Regions from separate parts of the Kitasatospora sp. NPDC058190 genome, predicted to be linked through region 1. Evidence: riboswitches for the same ligand, from Rfam matches in the RefSeq annotation. Region 1 holds a riboswitch; the other holds the start of a gene.

What was found. Region 1 has a riboswitch for guanidine ahead of ACFVWU_RS01215 (DMT family transporter). Riboswitches for the same ligand answer to the same signal wherever they lie in the genome.
Positions count from the first base shown of each region.
Region 2: linked by a shared signal. The riboswitch ahead of ACFVWU_RS02420 (MBL fold metallo-hydrolase) and the one ahead of ACFVWU_RS01215 (DMT family transporter) in region 1 are both predicted to bind guanidine.

Region 1 covers NZ_JBHVVI010000002.1:55,090-59,890, reverse strand. Annotated here, with positions in the region: gene ACFVWU_RS01225 (hypothetical protein) at 1-380, shown strand, start outside; gene ACFVWU_RS01220 (MFS transporter) at 384-1,823, opposite strand; gene ACFVWU_RS01215 (DMT family transporter) at 1,973-2,287, opposite strand; guanidine-III (ykkC-III) riboswitch at 2,332-2,397, opposite strand; tRNA gene ACFVWU_RS01210 (tRNA-Cys) at 2,481-2,552, shown strand; gene ACFVWU_RS01205 (xanthine dehydrogenase family protein molybdopterin-binding subunit) at 2,656-4,801, opposite strand, start outside.
Region 2 covers NZ_JBHVVI010000003.1:120,290-125,090, forward strand. Annotated here, with positions in the region: gene fhuB (Fe(3+)-hydroxamate ABC transporter permease FhuB) at 1-73, shown strand, start outside; gene fes (enterochelin esterase) at 95-1,207, shown strand; gene ACFVWU_RS02410 (Scr1 family TA system antitoxin-like transcriptional regulator) at 1,282-2,097, shown strand; gene ACFVWU_RS02415 (DUF397 domain-containing protein) at 2,094-2,291, shown strand; guanidine-III (ykkC-III) riboswitch at 2,354-2,420, shown strand; gene ACFVWU_RS02420 (MBL fold metallo-hydrolase) at 2,433-3,287, shown strand; gene ACFVWU_RS02425 (Uma2 family endonuclease) at 3,294-3,845, opposite strand; gene ACFVWU_RS02430 (hypothetical protein) at 3,936-4,490, shown strand; partial or broken gene ACFVWU_RS02435 (DHA2 family efflux MFS transporter permease subunit) at 4,417-4,801, opposite strand, start outside.

The DNA of each region.
Region 1 (4,801 bases):
GCGGCCCCAACACCAAGGCCGACCCGGCGCTCTACCAGGGCTTCCAGGCCCAGGCCCGGGACTCCTACCTGATGGGCTTCGACCGCACCTACACCAGCAACCGGGCGCCGTACATCATCGGCAACCACTTCGAGGAGTGGAACGGCGGCATCTACATGAACGCCGTCGAGGACGTGCTCAAGACCATCGCGGACAAGCCGGAGGTCCGGCTGGTCTCCTTCCGCCAGCTGGTGGACTGGCTGGACGCCCAGGACCCGGCGGTGCTGCGCAAGCTGCAGAGCCTCGGCCCGGGCCAGTCCCCGGCCGGCGGCTGGGAGGGCCTCCTCGGCACCCCGGGGGCGCCGCCGCCGGCCCCCTCCCCCACCGCCACCGCGGGCTGAGCGTCAGGACCGGGTGCGGACCCGGCCGGCGAGCAGCGCCCCCAGCAGCGCCACCCCGGCCATCACCAGCAGGATCACCGCGAAGGCGCCGGGCGAGCCCGCGGCCTCGGCGCTCTCGTGGGCGACGGCGAGCGAGCCGCCGCCCAGCGCCGCGAACAGCACCCCGGCCAGGCCCGTCAGCAGCACGTTGCCCAGCGCGTCGCTCACCTGCAGGGCGGCCGAGTTGGCCCCGGCGTCCTCCGGCGCGGAGAGCTTCATCATCAGCACGCTGACGCTCGCGACCGCCAGGCCCATCCCGATGCCGCCGACGCCCCAGGCCACCGAGGCCGCCCAGGCCGGCACCCCCGGAACCAGCACCAGCGCGGCGCCCGCGATCGCCGCCGCGGTCAGCACGAAGCCGCACCGGATCATCGCCTCGCGGTAGCGCTCGGCCCCGGGCCGCCCCTGCAACCAGGAACCCAGCGCCCAGGAGAGCCCGCCGCTGGTCAGGGTCAGCCCGGCCAGCGTCGGCGAGAGGCCGCGCTGGGTGGTCATCATCAGCGGGATGAAGGCCTCGGCCGCGAAGAACGCCCCGGCCGCCACCCCGCGCAGCAGGATCACCGTCGGCAGCCCGCGCCCGGCCCGCAGGGTCCGCTTCGGCAGCAGCCCGAGGACCGCCGGCACCAGCAGCGCCGCCCCGGCGATCCCGGGGACCAGCCCGATCAGGTCGCGGCGCTGGCCCGCGTACTGGAGCAGGCCGGCGCCGACCGCGGCCATCGCGGCCAGCAGGGTGCGCCGGCGGTCGAAGTCCGCGCCCTTGAGCACCGGGTGCTCCCGCTCCGAGCGGGCCAGCGCCGGGCCCATCACGACCAGCGGCAGCAGGATCAGCACCGGCACCGCCAGGAACACCCAGCGCCAGCCGAGGTGCTGGGTGACGGCCCCGGAGACCAGCGGCCCGACGATCGAGGGCAGCACCCAGGCCGAGGAGAAGGCCGCGAACACCGCCGGGCGCAGCCGCTCCGGGTAGGCCCGGCCGACCACCACGTACAGCGCGACGATCACCAGCCCACCGCCCAGGCCCTGGATCGCCCGCCCGGCCACGAACACCCACATGCCGGGCGCCGTGCCGGCCACCACCAGGCCGGCGCCGAACACCGCGATGCCGGTGAACAGCGGCCGCAGCGGCCCGCGCCGGTCGCACCACTGCCCGGAGACGACGAGCGCGAACAGCGTGGTGGTGAAGTAGCCGGAGAAGGCGAAGGCGTACAGCCCGAGGCCGTGCAGCTGGCGGGCCGCGGTCGGCATCGCGGTGTTGACCGCGGTCGCCTCGAAGGCGATCACCAGGACCACCGACACGATTCCCAGCGTCAGCGCCCGGTGGCGGCCACCGAGGACCCCGCCGCCGGGGTCGGTGCCGTCGGGTATCGGGGTGGAGTCGACCGAGGTGGGGGAGGCAGTGGTCATACGTAACATCGTAAGAGCCGTCCGCCTCGATGACCCCTGACCCGAGTCGGTGATCGGATCGGTCCGCAGGCGTAGGACCGGCGCGGCGGACCGGGACGGCGGACCGGGACAGCGGGCCGGGGCAGCGGGCCGGGGCAGCGGGCCGGGGCTCAGTGCAGCACCTTGAGCCCCACCGCGCCGGAGACGATCAGCAGCAGGCAGCCGATCCGGGCCACGGTCACCGGGTCCCCCAGGGCGGCCATGCCGTAGAGCGCGGTGCCGACCGCGCCGATGCCGACCCAGACCGCGTACCCGGTGCCGATCGGGATGGTGCGCATCGCGTACGCCAGCCCGCCCATGCTGAGCAGCAGGGCGACGCCGAACACGAGGCTGGGAACGAGGCGGGAGAAACCCCTGGACGATTCCAGGGCCACCGCCCACACGGTCTCCAGGAGACCCGAGACGACCAGAACGAGCCAAGCCATGACGGCCGTACCTCCGCAGTCCACAGCGGCCGGTTTGCCGCTGAACTGCGTCGTCTTGTCGTCACCGGGTACGACGCGCTCGTCCGGGGTGGCGGGAAAACAGCCACCGCCTCCGACGGTAGCACACATTGCCATACAGAATTTACAAAACTTCGTTGACCCCATTCCCCGGCTCCGCCATCCTGAATTCACTGGCCGTGTGCCCGAGTGGTTCAGGGGACCGTCTGCAAAGCGGTGAACGCGGGTTCAATTCCCGCCACGGCCTCGGAAAAGGGAATTGCCGGTCGACTCGGAACGTCGACCGGCAATTCCCTTCGCGCTTTTCGGGCCAGACTTTTCCGGTCAGCCTTTCCGGTCAGCCTTTCCGGTCAGGCCGTGACCGCGTCCTCCGCCCGGATCGGCAGCCGGCCGACCGGCAGGCCGGTGGCGGCCCGGACGGCGGCGGCGACGGCCGACGGAGCGACCACTGCGGGGACGGCGCTGACCGCCTTGGCCCCGAAGGTGGCGACCACGTCCCGCTCCTCCAGCAGAGCGGCGATCCGCACCTCCGGGGTGTCCAGCGAGGTGGGCAGCCGGTAGCCGGTCAGCGAGGGGTTGAGCAGCACCCCGCCCGAGGTCTGCAGGTCCTCCATCAGCGCCAGGCCCACGCCCTGGGCCACGCCGGCCTCGATCCGGTCCTCGATCTGCCGCGGGTTCAGCGCCCGCCCGACGTCCTGGGCGACGGCCATCTCGACCACCCGAACGGTGCCCAGCTCGATGTCCACGTCCACCACCGCGCGCATCGCGCAGAAGGAGATGGAGACGAAGGCGTCGCCCTGCCCGGACTCGTCCAGCGGCTCGGTCGGGTGCGGGCGGCACTGTGCGGTGGCCCAGAGCTCCTTGCCCTCCAGCGCCTCGGCGACCGGCATGCCGAGCACCCCGTCATAGGAGGTGATCTTGCCGTCGGCGATCTGCAGCAGCTCCGCCGACATCCCGAAGTTGGCCGCGATCGGCTGCAGCAGCTGGTGGCGGACCATCAGCGCGGCCCGCTCGACCGCGCCGCCGGAGACCCAGGTGTGCCGGCCGCGGGCGGAGGGCCCGGCGATCGACTGGTCGCTGTCGGCCGGTGCGATGTAGACCTCGCTGACGCCCAGCACGGTCTGCACGATCTGGCGGGCCAGCGTGGCGAAGCCCTGCCCGGCGTCGACGGCCGCGCAGATCACCGTGGCGTGGTCGCCGCTGACCCGCACGGTGGCGGTGGAGACCTCGTCCTCGCCCTCCGCGCCCAGCATGTGCACCATGCCGACGGCGTAGCCGATGCCGCGGCGCACCGCCGACGGGTCCCCGGCGCCGCCGGGCCCGCCCGGCAGCAGCCACTCGGCGTCCGGGTCGTCCACCGGCAGGGCCGGCAGCGGCTCGGCCGCCACCGCGTCCAGCAGCGCCTTCACCGGCGCCGGGCAGGTGACGGCCTGCCCGGTGGGCATCGGGTCGCCGGTGGACATCGCGTTGCGACGGCGGATCTCCACCGGGTCCACGCCCACCCGGGCGGCCAGCTGGTCCATCTGCGACTCGTACGCGAAGCAGGCCTGCAGCGCGCCCTCGCCGCGCATCCGCCCGGCCGGCGGGTTGTTGGTGCGCACCGCCCAGGCGTCCACGAACACGTTCGGGCAGACGTACGGGCCGACCGAGAAGGCCGTCGCGGCGGCCAGCGCCTCGGCGGAGACGTCCGCGTAGGCGCCGCCGTCCAGCAGGATCTGCGCCTCGACCTTCACCAACGTGCCCTCGGCGTCGGCGTGGTGGCGGTAGCGCAGGAGCGCGGGGTGACGCGAGGCGTGGGTGTGGAAGGACTCCTCGCGGGTCAGCGTCATCTTCACCGGGCGGCCGGTGCGCAGCGCCAGCAGCGCCAGGGTGACCTGGAAGGCGAGGTCCTCGCGGTCGGTGGTGGCGCCGGGCACGCCGGTGACCACCAGCCGGACCCGGTCCGGCTCCAGGCCCAGGCAGGCGGCGGTGCGGTCGCGGTCGCCGTGCGGGTCGGTGGAGGACAGGTGCAGTTCGACGCCGCCGTCCGGGCGCGGTACGGCCAGGCCGGCCTCGGCGCCGAGCGGGGCCGGGTCCTGCCGGCCGACCTGGTAGAGGCCCTCGACGACGATCTCACCGACCGCCTCCGGGTCCCCGGCGCGCAGCGGCAGGTGGCGGAACAGGTTGCCGTCCGGGTGCAGCGGCGGCGCGGTGAAGGCCTGCTCGGGGTCGGTCACGGCCTCCATCGGCTCGTAGTCGACCGTGATCAGGCCGACCGCCAGCCGGGCGGTGTCCGGGTGGTCGGCGGCCACCGCGGCGATCGGCTCGCCGTGGTGGCGCACCACGCCGGAGGCCAGCACCGGCCGGTCGGCGACGATCGGGCCGGCCGGGGCGCCGTCGGGGGTGCCGTCCGGGCCCGGCGGCAGGTCGGCGGCGGTGACCACGGCGTGCACGCCGGGCAGGGCGAGCGCGGCCGAGGTGTCGATGCCGCGGATCCGGGCGTGCGGGTGCGGCGAG
Region 2 (4,801 bases), on a different contig from region 1:
CATCGTGACCACCGTCCTCGGCGGGCCCTTCCTGCTCTGGGTGCTGCTCGGGCGCCGCCAGGGTGCCGTCTGACCTGTTTGAGGAGTAACCGTCTTGAAGAACCACCCGCTCGTCGCGCCCGATCCGGACGACCCCCGCTACCGCCTCGTCACGTTCATCCACCGGGGCCGGGACTGCGACGGCGTCCTCGCATTGCTGCACACCGTCACCGACAAGGACCGGCACGCCGGGGACCTCACCCCGCACCTGATGGCCCGCGAGGGCGAGCAGTGGCGGCTCACCTACCGGCTGCGCGCCGACCACCGGGCCTCCTACCAACTCCACCCCTTCCGGGGCGAGACCCCCGGCACCACACGGGCCGACTGGCTGCGCGTCCTCGACCAGGCCCGCCCCGACCCGTTCGACGGCGAACCCCGACTGCCGGCCCGCGACGGACGCCATCCGTCCTCGGTGCTCAGCCTGCCGGAGGCGCCCGCCCAGCCGTACGTCCAGCGGCGGGACGGCGTGCCGCGCGGGCGCACCCTCGCCCACACGGTCGCCGGGCGGCGGGTGGACGTCCACCTCCCGGCCGGGCACGATGCGGGGCCGTACCCGGTGGCGGTGCTGCTGGACGGCGAGATGTGGGGCGGGGTGCTGTCCGTCGGCGACACCTTCGACAACCTGACGGCGGACGGCGTGATCCCGCCCACGGTGGCGCTGCTGGTCCACACCATGGGCCCGGCACGGCCGGCGGACCTGAGCTGCAACCCGGCCTTCGTCGACCTGCTCGCCGACCGGCTCCTCCCCCGGGCGGCAGTCGAGTTCGATGCCGCGCTGGCCCCGGCCGCAACCGTGATCGCCGGCCAGAGCGCGGGCGGCCTCACCGCCGCCTTCGCCGCATTCCGGCGGCCGGACCGGTTCGGCAACGCGCTCTCCCAGTCCGGCTCGTTCTGGTGGCCGGACGGAACGGAGTTCGACGCGGGCAGCGAGTGGCTGACCCGCCAATTCGCGGCCGGGCAGCGGCGGGCGGCGCGGTTCTACGTCGAAGTCGGCCTCCAGGAGTGGATGCTGCTCGCGCAGAACCGGCACCTGCGCGATGTCCTCACGGCCCGGGGGTACGAGGTCGAGTACCGCGAGTTCAACGGCGGCCACGACTACGCCTGCTGGCGCGGCGGCCTCGCTGATGGCCTCGCGCACCTGCTGGGGTCACCCACAAGGACCATTTAGGTCGATTCGCATACCTCCCAGACCCTTGGGGATCTAGCGTCGGAACCCACACCGAGTGACCTGGGGGGTCAGCGATGAACGCGTCCTCGTCCGCCACGCCGCCGCCGATGTCATGGCTGTACTGCGGCAACCAGATCAAGCTCTGGCGCACCCGCGCTGGAGTCAGCCGCGAGGACCTGGCGGCTCGGGCCGGGTACAGCTACGAGAGCCTCCGATCGATGGAGGCCGGGCGGCGCAAACCGTCGCTGCACCTGCTACAGGTGGCAGACGAGTTCTGCGACGCGAAGGGGCTCCTCGTTTCGGGGGCGGACTACCTGAAGCCCGAGAAGTACCCGCACTTCGCTGAGGACTACATGCGATACGAGGCAGAGTGCATTGTCATCAACTGGTTCGCAACACTGCTCATTCCGGGCCTCCTACAGACGGAGGAAACCGTCCGGGCCCTCCTCCTCTCGAACTGGCCACCGCTGGACGACGAGACCGTCGAGGAACGCGTCGCAGCACGGCTTGAGCGCCAGGTCCTGTTGAAAACCCAAACCAAGTCGTTCAACTTTCTGATCAGCGAAGCAGCGCTCCGCCATCCGATCAGTAGCCTTGACGCACACAAGCGCCAGTTGCTCCACCTGCTCACTGCAGGCAATCCACGCCACATCGAAATCCAGGTAGTACCAAGCTGCGGCGCGCACCCCGGCTTGAACGGACCATTCATTCTGCTGGACACTGCGGAGCATCAGCGGCTCGCCTATGAGGAAGGCCATGCAATGGGGATGCTCCACGCCGACCCGGGAAAGGTGGAGCTCCTGAGCCAACGCCATGCAATGATCCTTCGGCGAGCCCTCAACCCCGGGGCCTCGGCAGAGTTCATCGGCAAGTTGGCGGAGGAGCTATGAACACCCAATTGACCTGGTTCAAGTCCAGCCACAGCAGCACCGAGGGCGGCGCCTGCGTCGAGATCGCCCTCACCCCAGCCGCCGTCCACGTCCGCGACTCCAAGGACAGGACTGGCCCACAGCTCTGCTTCACCCCTGAGGCGTGGACCGACTTCGTCCAGCTCGCCCGAGACGTTTCTCCTCTGGAGCGCTGAATCCACCGGTAGAGCCGAGGGATTCCGATACGAGCGTCCACTCCGCTCGTGCTAGCGTCCCCGGGGCGGCGCAGCGGCACCGCCCCGGACGAGATGTGCGCCGTACCCGGTCCGCCAAGACGACGCACTCAGGGAGGCGTCATGGCTGTCGGTGCACCGGTCGCTCGTCCGCTAGACGTGCGGTGGATCCACGGCTCGCCGTCCGCGAAGCACAACACGGACGCGGACATCCAGGTCCACGAGTACGACGAGCACACCGTCATCCTCCGGCAGAACAAGGCGGTCAACTACGAGGCGCCGTTCCTGTTCCTGCTCTTCGGGGCGGAACGTGCCGTGCTGATCGACACCGGGGCGACGGCGGAGTCCGAGTACTTCCCGTTGCGTGCGACCGTCGACGATCTGATCGCGAAATGGCTCACCCGCAACCCGCGGGACGAGTACCGGCTGCTCGTGCTCCACACCCACCCGCACGGCGACCACATCGCCGGCGACGGCCAGTTCGCCGACCGGCCCGCAACCACCCTGGTCGGTGCCGATCTTCCCACGGCCTGGCCGTACTTCGGCTTCGACCGGGACGCCGAGGCGGTGGCCCGGGTCGACCTCGGCGGCGGGCGGGTGCTGGAGTGCCTGGCCACCCCGGGGCACCACGAGGCGGCGGTCACCTACTACGACCCGTGGACGGGCTTCCTGCTCACCGGCGACACCGTCTACCCCGGCCGGCTCTACATCAACGACTGGCCCGCCTTCGGTCGCACCGTCAAGCGGCTGGTCGAGTTCAGCGAGAGCCGCCCGGTGACGTACGTCCTCGGCTGCCACATCGAGATGACCCGCACCCCGGGCGTCGACTACCCGATCCGCGCCACTTACCAGCCCGACGAACCCCCGCTCCAGCTCACCGTCGACCACCTGCACCGCATCCGCGCGGCCGTCGCCGAACTGGGCGACCGGCCGCGCCGCCACCCGCTGGACGACCTGATCCTCTGGCCGAACGGCTGAGGCGGGTCAGTCCCGATAGGGAACGAGCGCCGACACGTCCAGGTCGAAGTCGAACGGCTCGGGGATGTGGATCCGCTCGCCGAATTCCCTTTCGGTCCTGGTGTGGTAGCGATCGCGATTCGGCTCGGAGAACAGGGTGACTGTCTTCTGCCGTGGGTCAACGATCAGATAGAGCGGGAAGCCCATACGAGGGTAGTCGCGGACCTTCCCGGCCCAGTCGTTGTCCGGGTTCGACGGGGAAACGATCTCGACCGCGATCAGAGCCAGTTCCGCAGGGATGTTGTGCCCGGCAAGGTCGACGACGTCTACGGGCAGGTAGGTGAGATCCGGGTTCCTCACGGCTCCGACCTCTGACGAGAACAGGTCGCGGTTGCCGGTCGGAAAGTACCCGGCCGGACAGTGGGCCTCGAACTGTCGTTGGACGAGGGCGAGGTTCAGCTGGTGAATCGACGACGAAGACGCCTGCATGACGATGACGTCGCCGGACAACTCGACCTTGTAGCCGTCGGGAAGGCTCCGTCGGGCCTCTTCGAGAAGACGGTAGCGCTCGGGATTCATGCGATCTCCTCCAGTGCTCCAGCCACCGTACGACAGCAAGGGCAGACCGGGAGGACATCACATCCCCTGCCCAAACGTGTCTTGACTGGAATGCTGGCCGACATGACTAAAGATCACGTTGGCCGGCTCGTCGGCGCTGGCTTCGGGCTCGTCTTCATCGAGGCCAACGCGGGAGCACTGCCGGCAGGGGTGGCCATCCCCCTGCGCCTGATCGGTGTGGCCACGTTCCTCGGGCTCGTCCTCTTCGGACGGCGCCGGCCCCAAGCGACCGAGAGCGGTGGCGGATCCACGGGCACGAGCTTCGGCGGACGGTACTGGCTGGTCGTCCTGGCCGAGGTGGTGGCGGTCGCCGCCGGGCTGGCGGTGATCAACCGAGTGCTGCACACCCCACAGGCGACGGTGGGGTGGATCGCCGTGGTGGTCGGCGTGCACTTCGTCGGGCTCGCGACCGTTTGGCGCAGGCCTGAACTGCGCACGCTCGGTGGCGGGATGGCGGCCTGCGGGGTGGTCGGCCTGGTGCTGGCCTTCTGCGGCGCCGCCGCCGCGCTCGTCGCGCTGGTGGCCGGGATCGCGCCCGGCGTGCTGCTGCTCGGGTCGGTGTGGTGGTCCGGCCGGGCGGCGGTTGCGCCCGGCCGGACGAGCTGAGGTCAGTCGGACGGGGGTTGGGCGGGTAGCCGCGCGGCCAGTAGGGCTCCGGCGGCGACCAGGGCTCCGGCGAGAGCGAGCGCGACACGGTAGGGAGCGGGGTCCGGGCCCTCTGCGAGGGCGCCGAGCAGGGCGGCCGTGGCGGCGATTCCGAGGGCGCCGCCGAGGGTGCGGAGGATGGTGAAGAGGGCCATCGCCCGGCCCATGGCGAGTGGGGGGACGTCGGCGAAGCCGGCGATCTGGACGGTGAGTACGGCGGTGCCCAGCACCAGCCCGACGGCGAACATCAACGCCCGTACCACCCAAGGGTC